Sorangium aterium: one gene and its partner. The protein of the gene in region 2 binds, or shares a complex with, the protein of the main gene of each other region. Links are inferred from orthologs where the notes say so. Each region holds a gene or a part of one and is shown on either strand. Other genes may lie near its edges. The genes, in order: dnaG and dnaB.

What was found.
Region 1: the proteins of dnaB (region 2) and dnaG are in contact, whole or in part, in a crystal structure (PDB 2R6A), measured with the Geobacillus stearothermophilus proteins. The link is inferred for Sorangium aterium from one-to-one orthologs. Residues at the interface, in WP_033016901.1 of Geobacillus stearothermophilus: Ser13, Glu15, Ala16, Gln18, Glu91, Leu92, Asp94, Ala95, Val96, Pro97, Thr98, Ala99, Ala100, Asn101, Tyr104, Tyr105, Ile108; in WP_049624496.1 of Geobacillus stearothermophilus: Lys456, Leu457, Leu458, Pro459, Ala460, Asn463, Ala464, Leu467, Leu535, Leu536, Ile537, Ala538, Gln544, Glu545, Asp548, Tyr549, His552.

What each region holds. Positions count from the first base shown.
Region 1 is NZ_JAQNDK010000001.1:716,291-719,425, reverse strand. The notes cover bases 1-2,921. They hold dnaG (DNA primase), read right to left. Parts: upstream 2,476-2,921; coding sequence 526-2,475; downstream 1-525. Other genes in these bases: atpC (ATP synthase F1 subunit epsilon), read right to left, coding at 2,675-2,921; rpoD (RNA polymerase sigma factor RpoD), read right to left, coding at 1-261. Outside these bases: more of atpC, read right to left, coding at 2,922-3,135. UniProt on the Escherichia coli protein: RNA polymerase that catalyzes the synthesis of short RNA molecules used as primers for DNA polymerase during DNA replication.
Region 2 is NZ_JAQNDK010000007.1:438,980-445,241, reverse strand. The notes cover bases 1,277-4,254. They hold dnaB (replicative DNA helicase), read left to right. Parts: upstream 1,277-2,003; coding sequence 2,004-3,506; downstream 3,507-4,254. Other genes in these bases: POL72_RS49530 (CehA/McbA family metallohydrolase), read left to right, coding at 3,995-4,254; POL72_RS49535 (DMT family transporter), read left to right, coding at 3,522-3,950; POL72_RS49545 (PfkB family carbohydrate kinase), read right to left, coding at 1,277-1,519. Also shown: rpsR (30S ribosomal protein S18), read left to right, coding at 1-2; rplI (50S ribosomal protein L9), read left to right, coding at 13-465; more of POL72_RS49545, read right to left, coding at 593-1,276; more of POL72_RS49530, read left to right, coding at 4,255-6,262. UniProt on the Escherichia coli protein: The main replicative DNA helicase, it participates in initiation and elongation during chromosome replication. Travels ahead of the DNA replisome, separating dsDNA into templates for DNA synthesis.

The DNA of each region.
Region 1 (3,135 bases), on a different replicon or contig from region 2:
GTCGGGCGTGACGACGAGCTTCTTCTCGCCCGCCTCCTCGTCCGCGATGCGCTTCGGCGCGATCTTCACCTGGGTCGCGCCGTCGACGATCTCGATGTCCTCGTCGCCGAGGGCGCCCACCACGTCGTCGAGCTGATCGGGCGCGACGTCCGCGGGCAGCGCGTCGTTCACCTCGTCATAGGTGAGAAAGCCTTTGCTCTTGCCGGTTTCGACGAGCTTTTCGAGCGTCTTCCGGTCCTTCTCCGACCGCTCGGCCCGGATGCCCGCGTCTCCTTTGTTGCTAGGGCGCGCCCCCCCTCGGCGTGCCCGCGTGTCGATGCGTGCCGCGCGCCGTTCAGCGCGCCGCCCCCCGCCGCCCTCGCGACCCCGCCTGCCCGACCGGAAGATTGCTTGGCCTTGCTCGCCATTACCTCATGCTCCACTTACGGCGACCAGCTCGCCGCGACCGACAAGACACCCAATGACTCCGATAAACTCTAGGGATCACGCACGTCGGGCCGCCACGGCGAGGCGACCCGGAACGCATCAAGGAAGACCGAGACCCCCCGCTCTTCGCTGGAATAGCTCACGCAGCAAAGCGTTTTCAGCATCAGCGTCGACCGCGCTCTTCTGGAGCTGGCTCACGACGGCTGCTTTTTGGCGCGCCAGGGCTTGTCTGCTCAACTTTTGTGAATTCTCCAAGAGCGTCGCCTTGGCCGTTGAGGCCGCTTCGAAGACAGGCGAGACCAGCCGTCCAGCCGCGAATGAATGGATCGGAGCCGGGACTTGCGCAAGAAATTCGCTGGCGGCAAGACCCATTTCAAAAGTGAAATTTTGACGCGCCGCGACAATCGCCAGGGCGACATCGCCTTCGAGGCACTCCAGCGCTGTCTGGAGATCGTCGTCGGCCAGAAGCTCAGGGAAATCGAGGATCGCGCCCAGGATCTCCAGGCTTACCTCCTGGATTTGAGCGCGTGATCGCGCGCGCTCCCACGTCTCGGTTGTCTGTCCGGACGGGATCACCTCGCGGGTTGGCTGGTTCCGCGGGCGGGAGAGGGACTCCTCGACGACGCGCTCCAGCTGCCGGAGGTCGTCCGGTGAGCGGCCGCCGATCACGAGCTTCGAGGAGAGGCGATCGGCGTAGAGCTTCGCCATCATCCTGAGGTTCGGGTCGTCTTCGTCGGCGAGCAGCGCGGTCACGGCGCGCACGCGGGCGAGCTGCTCGGGCAGCGACGAGCCTCCGAAGGTGTCGCCGTCGAGCGCCTCGTCGATGAGGTGCTCGAGCAGGCCGCGCGCCGCCTTGACGATGCGCGCGATCGCCTCCGGGCCGTGCTTGCGCGCGAGGTCGTCCGGATCGACGCCGGAAGGCAGCACGGCGACGCGCGCGCTCAGCCCCGCCTCGCGGCACGGGGCGCGCGCCGCGCGCGTGGCCTTCTTGCCGGCCGCGTCGCCGTCGAACAGCAGGATGACCGCGGGCGCGAAGCGCTTGATGAGCTTCGCCTGTCCGGGCGTGAAGGCGGTCCCGAGCGGAGCGATCGCCTGGCCGATGCCGCGCGCGTGGAGCGCGACGACGTCGAAGTTGCCCTCCACGAGGATCGCCTCGCCGCGCTGGCGGATCGACTGGCGCGCCTGGTGCAGCCCGAAGAGGTGCTCTCCCTTCGTGTAGATGGGTGACTCGGGGCTGTTGATGTACTTGGCCGGCGCGCCGTCGGCCTGCGGCGCAGGGCCCGTGAGGCCGAGCGACGAGAGCTCGGAAGGGCTGGGATCGGGCAGCGCGCGTCCGCTGAACGCGATCACCCGGCCCATCACGTCGGTGACCGCGAACATGAGCCGGTGGCGGAAGCGGTCGTAGTGTCCGCTCCCCGATGAGCGCGGCACGAGGAGCCCGACGCGCTCCGCGAGGACCGGAGAGACGCCTTGCTGTCGCAGGTACGTGGAGAGCCCGTCCCAGCCGAACGGGGCGTAGCCGATCCGGAACGCCTGGAGGGCGTCGGCGATCGGATCAACGGCTCCATCGCCGTCGCGGAGGGGCAGGCCGCGCCGCTGGAGCTCCTCGTGAGCGTAGCGCGCGAGCGGGTGAGGAGCGGTGCCCGGCCCCCCGCGGAGGCTGTGCTCGAAGAACGTCGCGGCGAGGTGGTTGACGGCGTAAAGGTCGTCCTTCGACCTGCGCGCCGCCTGCGCCTCGCGCCGCTCGGCCTCGGTCAGCGACTCCGCCACCTCGATGCCGGCGCGCTCGGCGAGCGCGCGGACCGCCTCGGCGAACGTCCGGCCTTCGAGCTTCATCACGAAGTCGATGGCGCTGCCGGTCTCCTTGCAGCCGAAGCAATGGTAGAACCCGCGGTTCGGGCTCACGTGGAAGCTGGGCGTCTTCTCCTTGTGAAAGGGGCAGAGCCCGGTGAAGGAGTGCCCTCGGCGGGCGAGGCGCACGCTTTCGCCGATGAGCGCTACGAGATCCGTGCGCTCTTTCACGAGCGCGATCGTCTCCGGAGAGATCATGGGCTGCCTTGGGGGCTCCGTGGGTGCGGGGCCCGCAGATCATCACGGGTGGACTCAGACGGCGTGGCGGCGTCCGCGCCAGCGCCTCGGCGGTACGGGCAGCTCGCGAAGCGGGAGACCCCCCAGTCCCTCGCGGCCTGTGTGGAGACAAGTGTCCTGTGCGGCGGCCGCACGTGCAAGGCGGTAGCCGCCAGAGACGTCACTTCGGATCGGGAAACGGAGAGCCGGGCTTCTTGTGGTCCGTGAGGCTCTCGTCGGGCTGGGAAGCCTCGACCATCTCGTCAACAGGCGGCGCCTCGGCGTGCTCGGCCAGGAAGCGCGTGTCTTCGCGTACCATCGGAGGGGGCGGATCGCCGATGAGCTCGAGCTCGGTGGCGAGCCACTGCTCCTCTTCGATGAGCGCCCGGCGGCGCGGATCAGTCAGGTCGCCTTGCCAGTGGTCGAGCTCGGTGTCGACCTCCTTGAGCCGGAGGCGTACCCTCACGACGTCGACGTCATCCTTCACCGCGAAGCGCTCGGTGAGGAGCAGCGCGGTGTCGTCGGCGACCTCGACGAAGCCGTGATGGACGGCCAGGCGGTGCTCCTGGCCGTTCTGGTGGTAGGTCACGAGGCCGGTCCGGAGGGCGGCGAGCAGCGGGAGGTGACCCGGGAGCACACCGA
Region 2 (6,262 bases):
AGGAGGTCGATCATGGCAACCCACATCCATGTGGTCCTCACGGAGGACCTCCACAACGTCGGCAAGAGCGGCGAGCTCGTGAAGGTTCGCCCCGGCTTCGCGCGCAACTACCTCATCCCGCGCGGCCTCGCGGTGGGCGCCACCGCCGAGAACGTGTCCCGCATCGAGCACGAGAAGCGGGTCGCCGAGTCGCGCGCCGCCAAGACGCGCTCCGAGGCGGAGCAGCTCGCGGGCAAGCTCAACCAGGTCAAGCTCACGATCAGCCGCCCGGTCGGCGAGGGCGACAAGCTGTACGGCTCGGTCACGGCGCGCGACATCGAAGAGGCGCTCGCCGCGCAGGGCTTCAGCGTCGACCGCCGCCGCATCGAGACCGACGCGATCAAGTCGCTCGGCGCCCACCCCGTCGTGATCCGCCTCGCCCCGTCCATCACGGCGTCGGTCGAGGTCACGGTCTCCGCCAAGTAGCGCAGCGCCTGGGAGCGCGGCTCAGCCCGCGCTCCCGTGCTTCCCCTCCAGCCGCGCTCCCTCTCCCGCTGCGCCGGCGCGCCCCCTTCAGCCGAGTTCCCTCTCCCGCTGCGCCGGCGTGCCCTCTTCAGCCGCGCTTCCGCCTGACCCACGCCCGCGCGACGTCGTGCCCCCGCGCCACCGCGCGCAGCATGAGCGCCGCGTCCCCCCACCGCGCTCGCCCCTCCCAGACGAGGCTCGCCAGCATCCCGGCGCAGAAGGCGTCGCCCGCGCCCGTCGGATCGTGCGGGCGCACCGGGCGCGGCGCCACGGCGCGCTCGCCCCCGGGGCCGAGCAGGAGCGTCTCCCGCGCGCCATCGGTGACGACCAGCGTCGCCTCGGGGCGGAGGCGCTCGCGGAGCCCGCGCGCCGTCGTCCCCAGCACGTCGAGGTCGCCGGCGCTGCACTTCACGAGGTCCGCCTGCCCGAACAGCCGGAAGCAGCCGCGCACGCCTGCGCCGGCGTCGGAAGCCGACGCGGCACCGGCCCCCGCGCCGGGGACGGACGCGGCGCGCTCGGCGCGCGGCCACATCCGCGGGCGCGCGTTGACGTCGACCGAGACGGCGCACCCTTCGCGGCGAGCGCTCGCGGCCGCCCGCGCGAGCGCGCCGCTCGCCCCGCGCACCGGCGCGATCCCGGTGAAGTGTACGACCCGGGTCTGCCATCGTTCGGGCATCGCTGCAGCGAGCGCCTGCGCCTCGCTCTCGCCCTGCCTGTACCCCGCGAAGCGCGCCTCGCCGCGCTCGATCGCCACGAGCATGAGGCCTGTGCGCGCCGCGCTCAGCGCGAGCCGTCCCACGTCGACGCCGGCCGCAGCGACCTCGTCCTTGAGCCCGCGCCCCATCGCGTCATCGCCCAGCGCGGCGCACAGCCCCGACCGTATGCCGAGCCGGACGAGCGCCGTCGCGGTGTTCACCGCCCCGCCCCCCGGCACACGGCGCAGCAATTTCGCTTGCTCGAGCGGAATGCCTTCGGGCGCATAGAGATCCCACAGCGCTTCACCGACGCAGACCACCTCGGCGGGCTCAATCCTTGTATGGCGTGTTTTGTGATCCACAATGGCGGCTCCCCGCGATGGCTCACGCCGAGGCGCGAAGCGTCATCGCAGCTGAGTCAAGCGCGAAAAGAAATGGCGATGAGACCGGGGTTGCTCAATTTCCATACCTCGCCGCCGGCGTCGGCGCCTCGCCGCGAGGCCCCTCGGCAGCGGCCGCCGACGAGGCCTCCTCGAAAGCGTCCGAGCAAGCCTCCGACCATGCCTCCGGTCATGGAAGAGCGCCCCCTCGACGTGGAACCAGCATTGGGATGCCCACCGCACGAACGCTCACTGCAATGCAAACAGAAACCCTTCTCAGGGCTGCCCATGTTCTGGTAGACGGAAATCAACCCTGCACCCGACGCCCCGGAGGAACGTTTCCTCTCCGGGGCGTCGCCCATTTCGGCACCTGTGGAAAAGCTCGGGGCGGGATGGGGGGAATCGGTGGGGAGGAGAAGCACGGATGATGAGAATGATGGAGCGCCGAGGCCAGCGGCCTCAGAGGATCGAGCCTCCCATCGTCGCCGGACGCGTGCCGCCGCACGACCTCGACGCCGAAGCAGCGGTGCTCTCCGCCATCCTGCTGCACCGCGACGCGCTCGATCGGGTGCTCGAGATCCTGAAAGCGGACCATTTCTACAGCGAGGCGAACAGCCGCGTCTACGAGGCCGCGCAGGAGCTCGCGGCCGCCGGCACGCCCATCGACATCGTCTCGGTCGCGTCGTGGCTGCGCGACCGGGAGCGCCTCGCCCAGGTGGGCGGCGCGGCGTACCTCGCCCAGCTGGCGGACGCGACGCCCGCGGTCGCGCACGTCGCGGCGCACGCGCGGGTCGTCTACGAGAAATGGCGCGTGCGGCAGCTCATCGCCACGTGCCAGCGCGTCGCGGCCGAGGGGTACGGCGACGTCGGGGTGGTGCAGGAGTACATCGACGGCGCGGAGCAGGCGGTCTACCAGCTCGCCCGCACGCCCCAGGGGACGGCGACCCAGCCGATCGCCCAGGTGCTCAAGGCCGCGTTCGAGCAGATCACCGCCGCCGCCGAGCGCGGCGACCGGATCACCGGCATCTCGACAGGGTACGAGAAGCTCGACGCCAAGACGGCAGGCCTGCACGACGGTGACCTCTCGATCATCGCCGCCCGCCCCGGCATGGGCAAGACGTCGTTCGTCCTGAACCTCGCCGTGAACGTGGCGTCGCCGCGCACCGTGAGCTCCCCGGGGCCCGACCAGTCGGGGCACGGCGTCGAGCGGCACGATCCCGGCTTCGGCGCCGCCGTCTTCTCGCTCGAGATGCCCCGCGAGCAGCTCGCGACACGTATGGTCTGCAGCGAGGGCCGCGTCGACGTCGGCAAGCTCCGCCAGGGCTTCCTGCAGCCCGACGACTGGCGCCGCCTGACGGAGGCCGCCTCGTTCCTGTCCACCCTGCCCATCTGGATCGACGACACGCCGGCCATCTCCCTCCTCGAGCTGCGCGCCAAGGTGCGGCGCATCCAGGCCGAGTACGATCGGCCGCCCAGCGACGGCAGCTCGGGGCGGCGCATCGGGCTCATCGTCATCGACTACCTGCAGCTCATGAAGGGGCGGGACGGCGTGAGCAGCCGCGAGCAGGAGATCAGCGAGATCTCCCGCGGTCTCAAGCAGCTCGCGAAGGAGCTCAAGGTGGCGGTCATCGCGCTCTCCCAGCTGAACCGCGCCGTCGAGACGCGGACCACCAAGGACAAGCGCCCTCAGCTGTCGGATCTCCGCGAGTCGGGCGCGATCGAGCAGGACGCCGACAACATCATCTTCATTTACCGCGACGAGTACTACAACCCGGAGACGACCAACCACAAAGGCATCGCCGAGCTCATCGTCGCCAAGCAGCGCAACGGGCCGACGGGCAAGGTGCTCACGCGGTTCACCTCCTCGTGCACCCGGTTCGACAACCTCGCGCCGGGCGACTACCCGGAGATGGTGGACGACGAGTAGGCTGCGACGCACGACATGTCCGCCTGGTACGTCCCTGCCCTCCTCGCCGCGCTCTGCATGGCCGGTCACTACCTGATGCTGCGCGCGGCGGCAGGCCGGGTCGGAGACGCCCTTGGCGCGCTGTGCCTCGAGGGCACCGCGGCCGTCGGGATCCTCGTCTTCCTCCTCCTCCGCCCTGGCACGGAGACGCCTCCGTCGGCCCAGGGGGTGCTCTGGGCCTGCGCCGCGGGCCTGTGCATCAGCGGCGTCGCGACGCTCACCTTCATGGCGCTCCGCATCGGCGGTCCGGTGACCGCGACGGGACCGATCGTGTTCGCCGGCGGCATCGCGATCGCCGCGCTCTTCGCGCCGCTGCTCTTCGGAGAGGTGTTCACCGCGCGCCGCGCGCTCGGCGTCGGCCTGGGGCTCGCCGCCCTCTTCGTCCTCGCCACCGAGCGCTCCTGACCCAAGCCGCGCCGCGGCCGCGCATCGGAGTCGGAAGAGGACCGATGACCCGCTCGCCCGAGAGCCACCGCACCCCCAGGAGCCCCGCGCGCGCGGGGCGCGCCGCGCGCCACGCCCTCCGCTCGGCGAGCCTCTGCGCGCTCGCGCTCGCCTCCGCGACCTGCGCGCCGCCCGTGCAGGGCGGCAGCGTCGTCGTGTCCTCCGGCGCCGTCGAGCGCCTCGGGATGCTCTGCCGGTGGGGCCGCGGCGGCGCGGAGCAGGGCGATCTCTGCCCGAGGGACGGCGGCGCCGCGCAGCCGGCGCGCGTCCGGCGGATCACGGGGCCCGCGGACGCGCTCTCCGGTCCGCTCGCGGCGGGGCGGCCCGGCGACTACGTGCTCGAGAACGACGCGATCGCCGTGGTCGTCGATCAGCTCGGCCCCGGGGCCGGCCTCGCCGAGAGCGGCGGCAACCTCATCGACGCGGCGGACGCGCGGGCGCGCCGCGACGAGCTCGGGCAGATCGTCACGCGGCTCGGCGCGCCGCCGCGGCAGGTGATCTACCGCGACATCACCACGGGCGGCGGCGAGGACGGCGCCGCCTGGATCGAGGCGCGCGGCGAGGTGCGCGGGCGCGATCTCGCCGGCGGCGCGCTCTCCGTCACCACCCGCTACACGCTCCGGCCGGGCGACCGGGCGGTCATGATCGCGACGTCGCTCCAGAACGACGGCGACCGCCCGGTCGAGGCGCTCGACCTGGGCGACGTCGTCCACTGGGGCGCGGCGGAGCACGTCGCGCCCGGCATGGCGCCGGGGCTCCGCGGCGAGCTCGAGGCGCCGTACCTGGCCGGCGTCGGGACCGGCGTCGCGTACGCGCTCGCCCCGGTGGACGGCGCGAAAGTCCGCGCGCGGAGCGGCGAAGGCTTCAGCGACGTGACGTTCGCTCGGCAGGCCGCGCTGCCGCCCGGCGGGCGCGCCGCGTACCAGCGGATCCTCGCGGTCGCGCCGCGCGGCGACTCGCTCGCCGTCGAGACGGAGCTCTTCTTTCTGGGCGGCGGCGCGCCCGGCGGCGTCGCGCTCGCGCTCGTGGACGGGCGCGGCGCGCCGCTCCCGCCCCTGGCCGGCAAGGTGACGCTGACGCCGATCGCCGAGGACGGCGCCGCGCCGCCCGCCGCCGCGCTCGATCTGTGGTTGCGAACCGGCGACAGCGCGCCGCTCGCCGCCGAGGCGCCGCCCGGCCTCTACCTCGTCGGCTTCGAAGGGAGCGGCCGCCGGGCGCTGGGGAGCGCGCGGATCCGGATCCGCGCAGGCGAGATGGCCCCTGCGCGGCTCACGCTCTCCGGCGCCGGCCGGCTCTACCTCGGGGTGCGCGAGGGCGGCGCCTCGGCGCCCGCCGCGGCCCCCGATCCCCTCGATCCGCTCGCGCCGGCGAAGGTCAGCCTCTTCGACGCGGCGACCGGCAAGGCGCTCTCGCCGCCCCGGCTCGCGCTCATGGGCGAGCTCGATGTCTCCCTGCCTCCCGGGCGAGTCCGCGTCGTCGCGTCGCGCGGGCCCGAGTACGCGCTCACCGAGGCGACGGTCGACGTCACGGACGGCGGTACGTCGCGGCTCGATCTCACGCTGGAGCGGGTGGTCGACACGTCGGGCTACATCGCCTGCGACCTCCGGCAGCACACGGCGCGGAGCGCCGACGCGGGCGTCTCCTCGGCCCTGCGGCTCCTCTGGAGCGCGGCGGAAGGCGTGGAGTGCGCGGTGGCGAGCGAGCACAACCTCGCCTCGGATCTCCGGCCGGACGTCGCGGCCCTGCGGCTCGAGACGAGGCTGCGCATGCTCCCGGGCGTGGAGCTCACGGGCGGCCGGAGCGGCGCCGGGCTCGGGAGCCTCAGCCTGTTCCCGCTCGGCAGCGAGGCGGCCGCGCCCCGCGAGGGCGCGCTGAGCTGGGTCGACGAGACCGCGAGCGAGATCCTCCGCGAGGTGCGCGCGCTGCCCGGCGAGCGCGTCGTCCAGGTGAGCCGGCAGCACGGCGGCGGCTCACCGCTGCATGGATCCGGAGCGCCGCAGGTCGCGCCCGATCAGGGCCCGAGCCAGCTCGCGCAGATCGTCGGAGACGGCGCCGGCGTCGATGCCGTCGAGGTCTGGACCGGGCGCGACGCGGCCGCGCGGGACCGCGCGCTCGAGGAGCTCTGGGCGTTGCTCCGCGCGTCCCACCCGGTCACGCCGACGGCGACCAGCGACAGCCACGGGCTGCACGGCGCGGAGGCGGGTTACCCGCGCACGTACGTCGCCGTGGCCGACGATGATCCGGGCCGGCTCGACGTGGCCGATCTCGTCGCG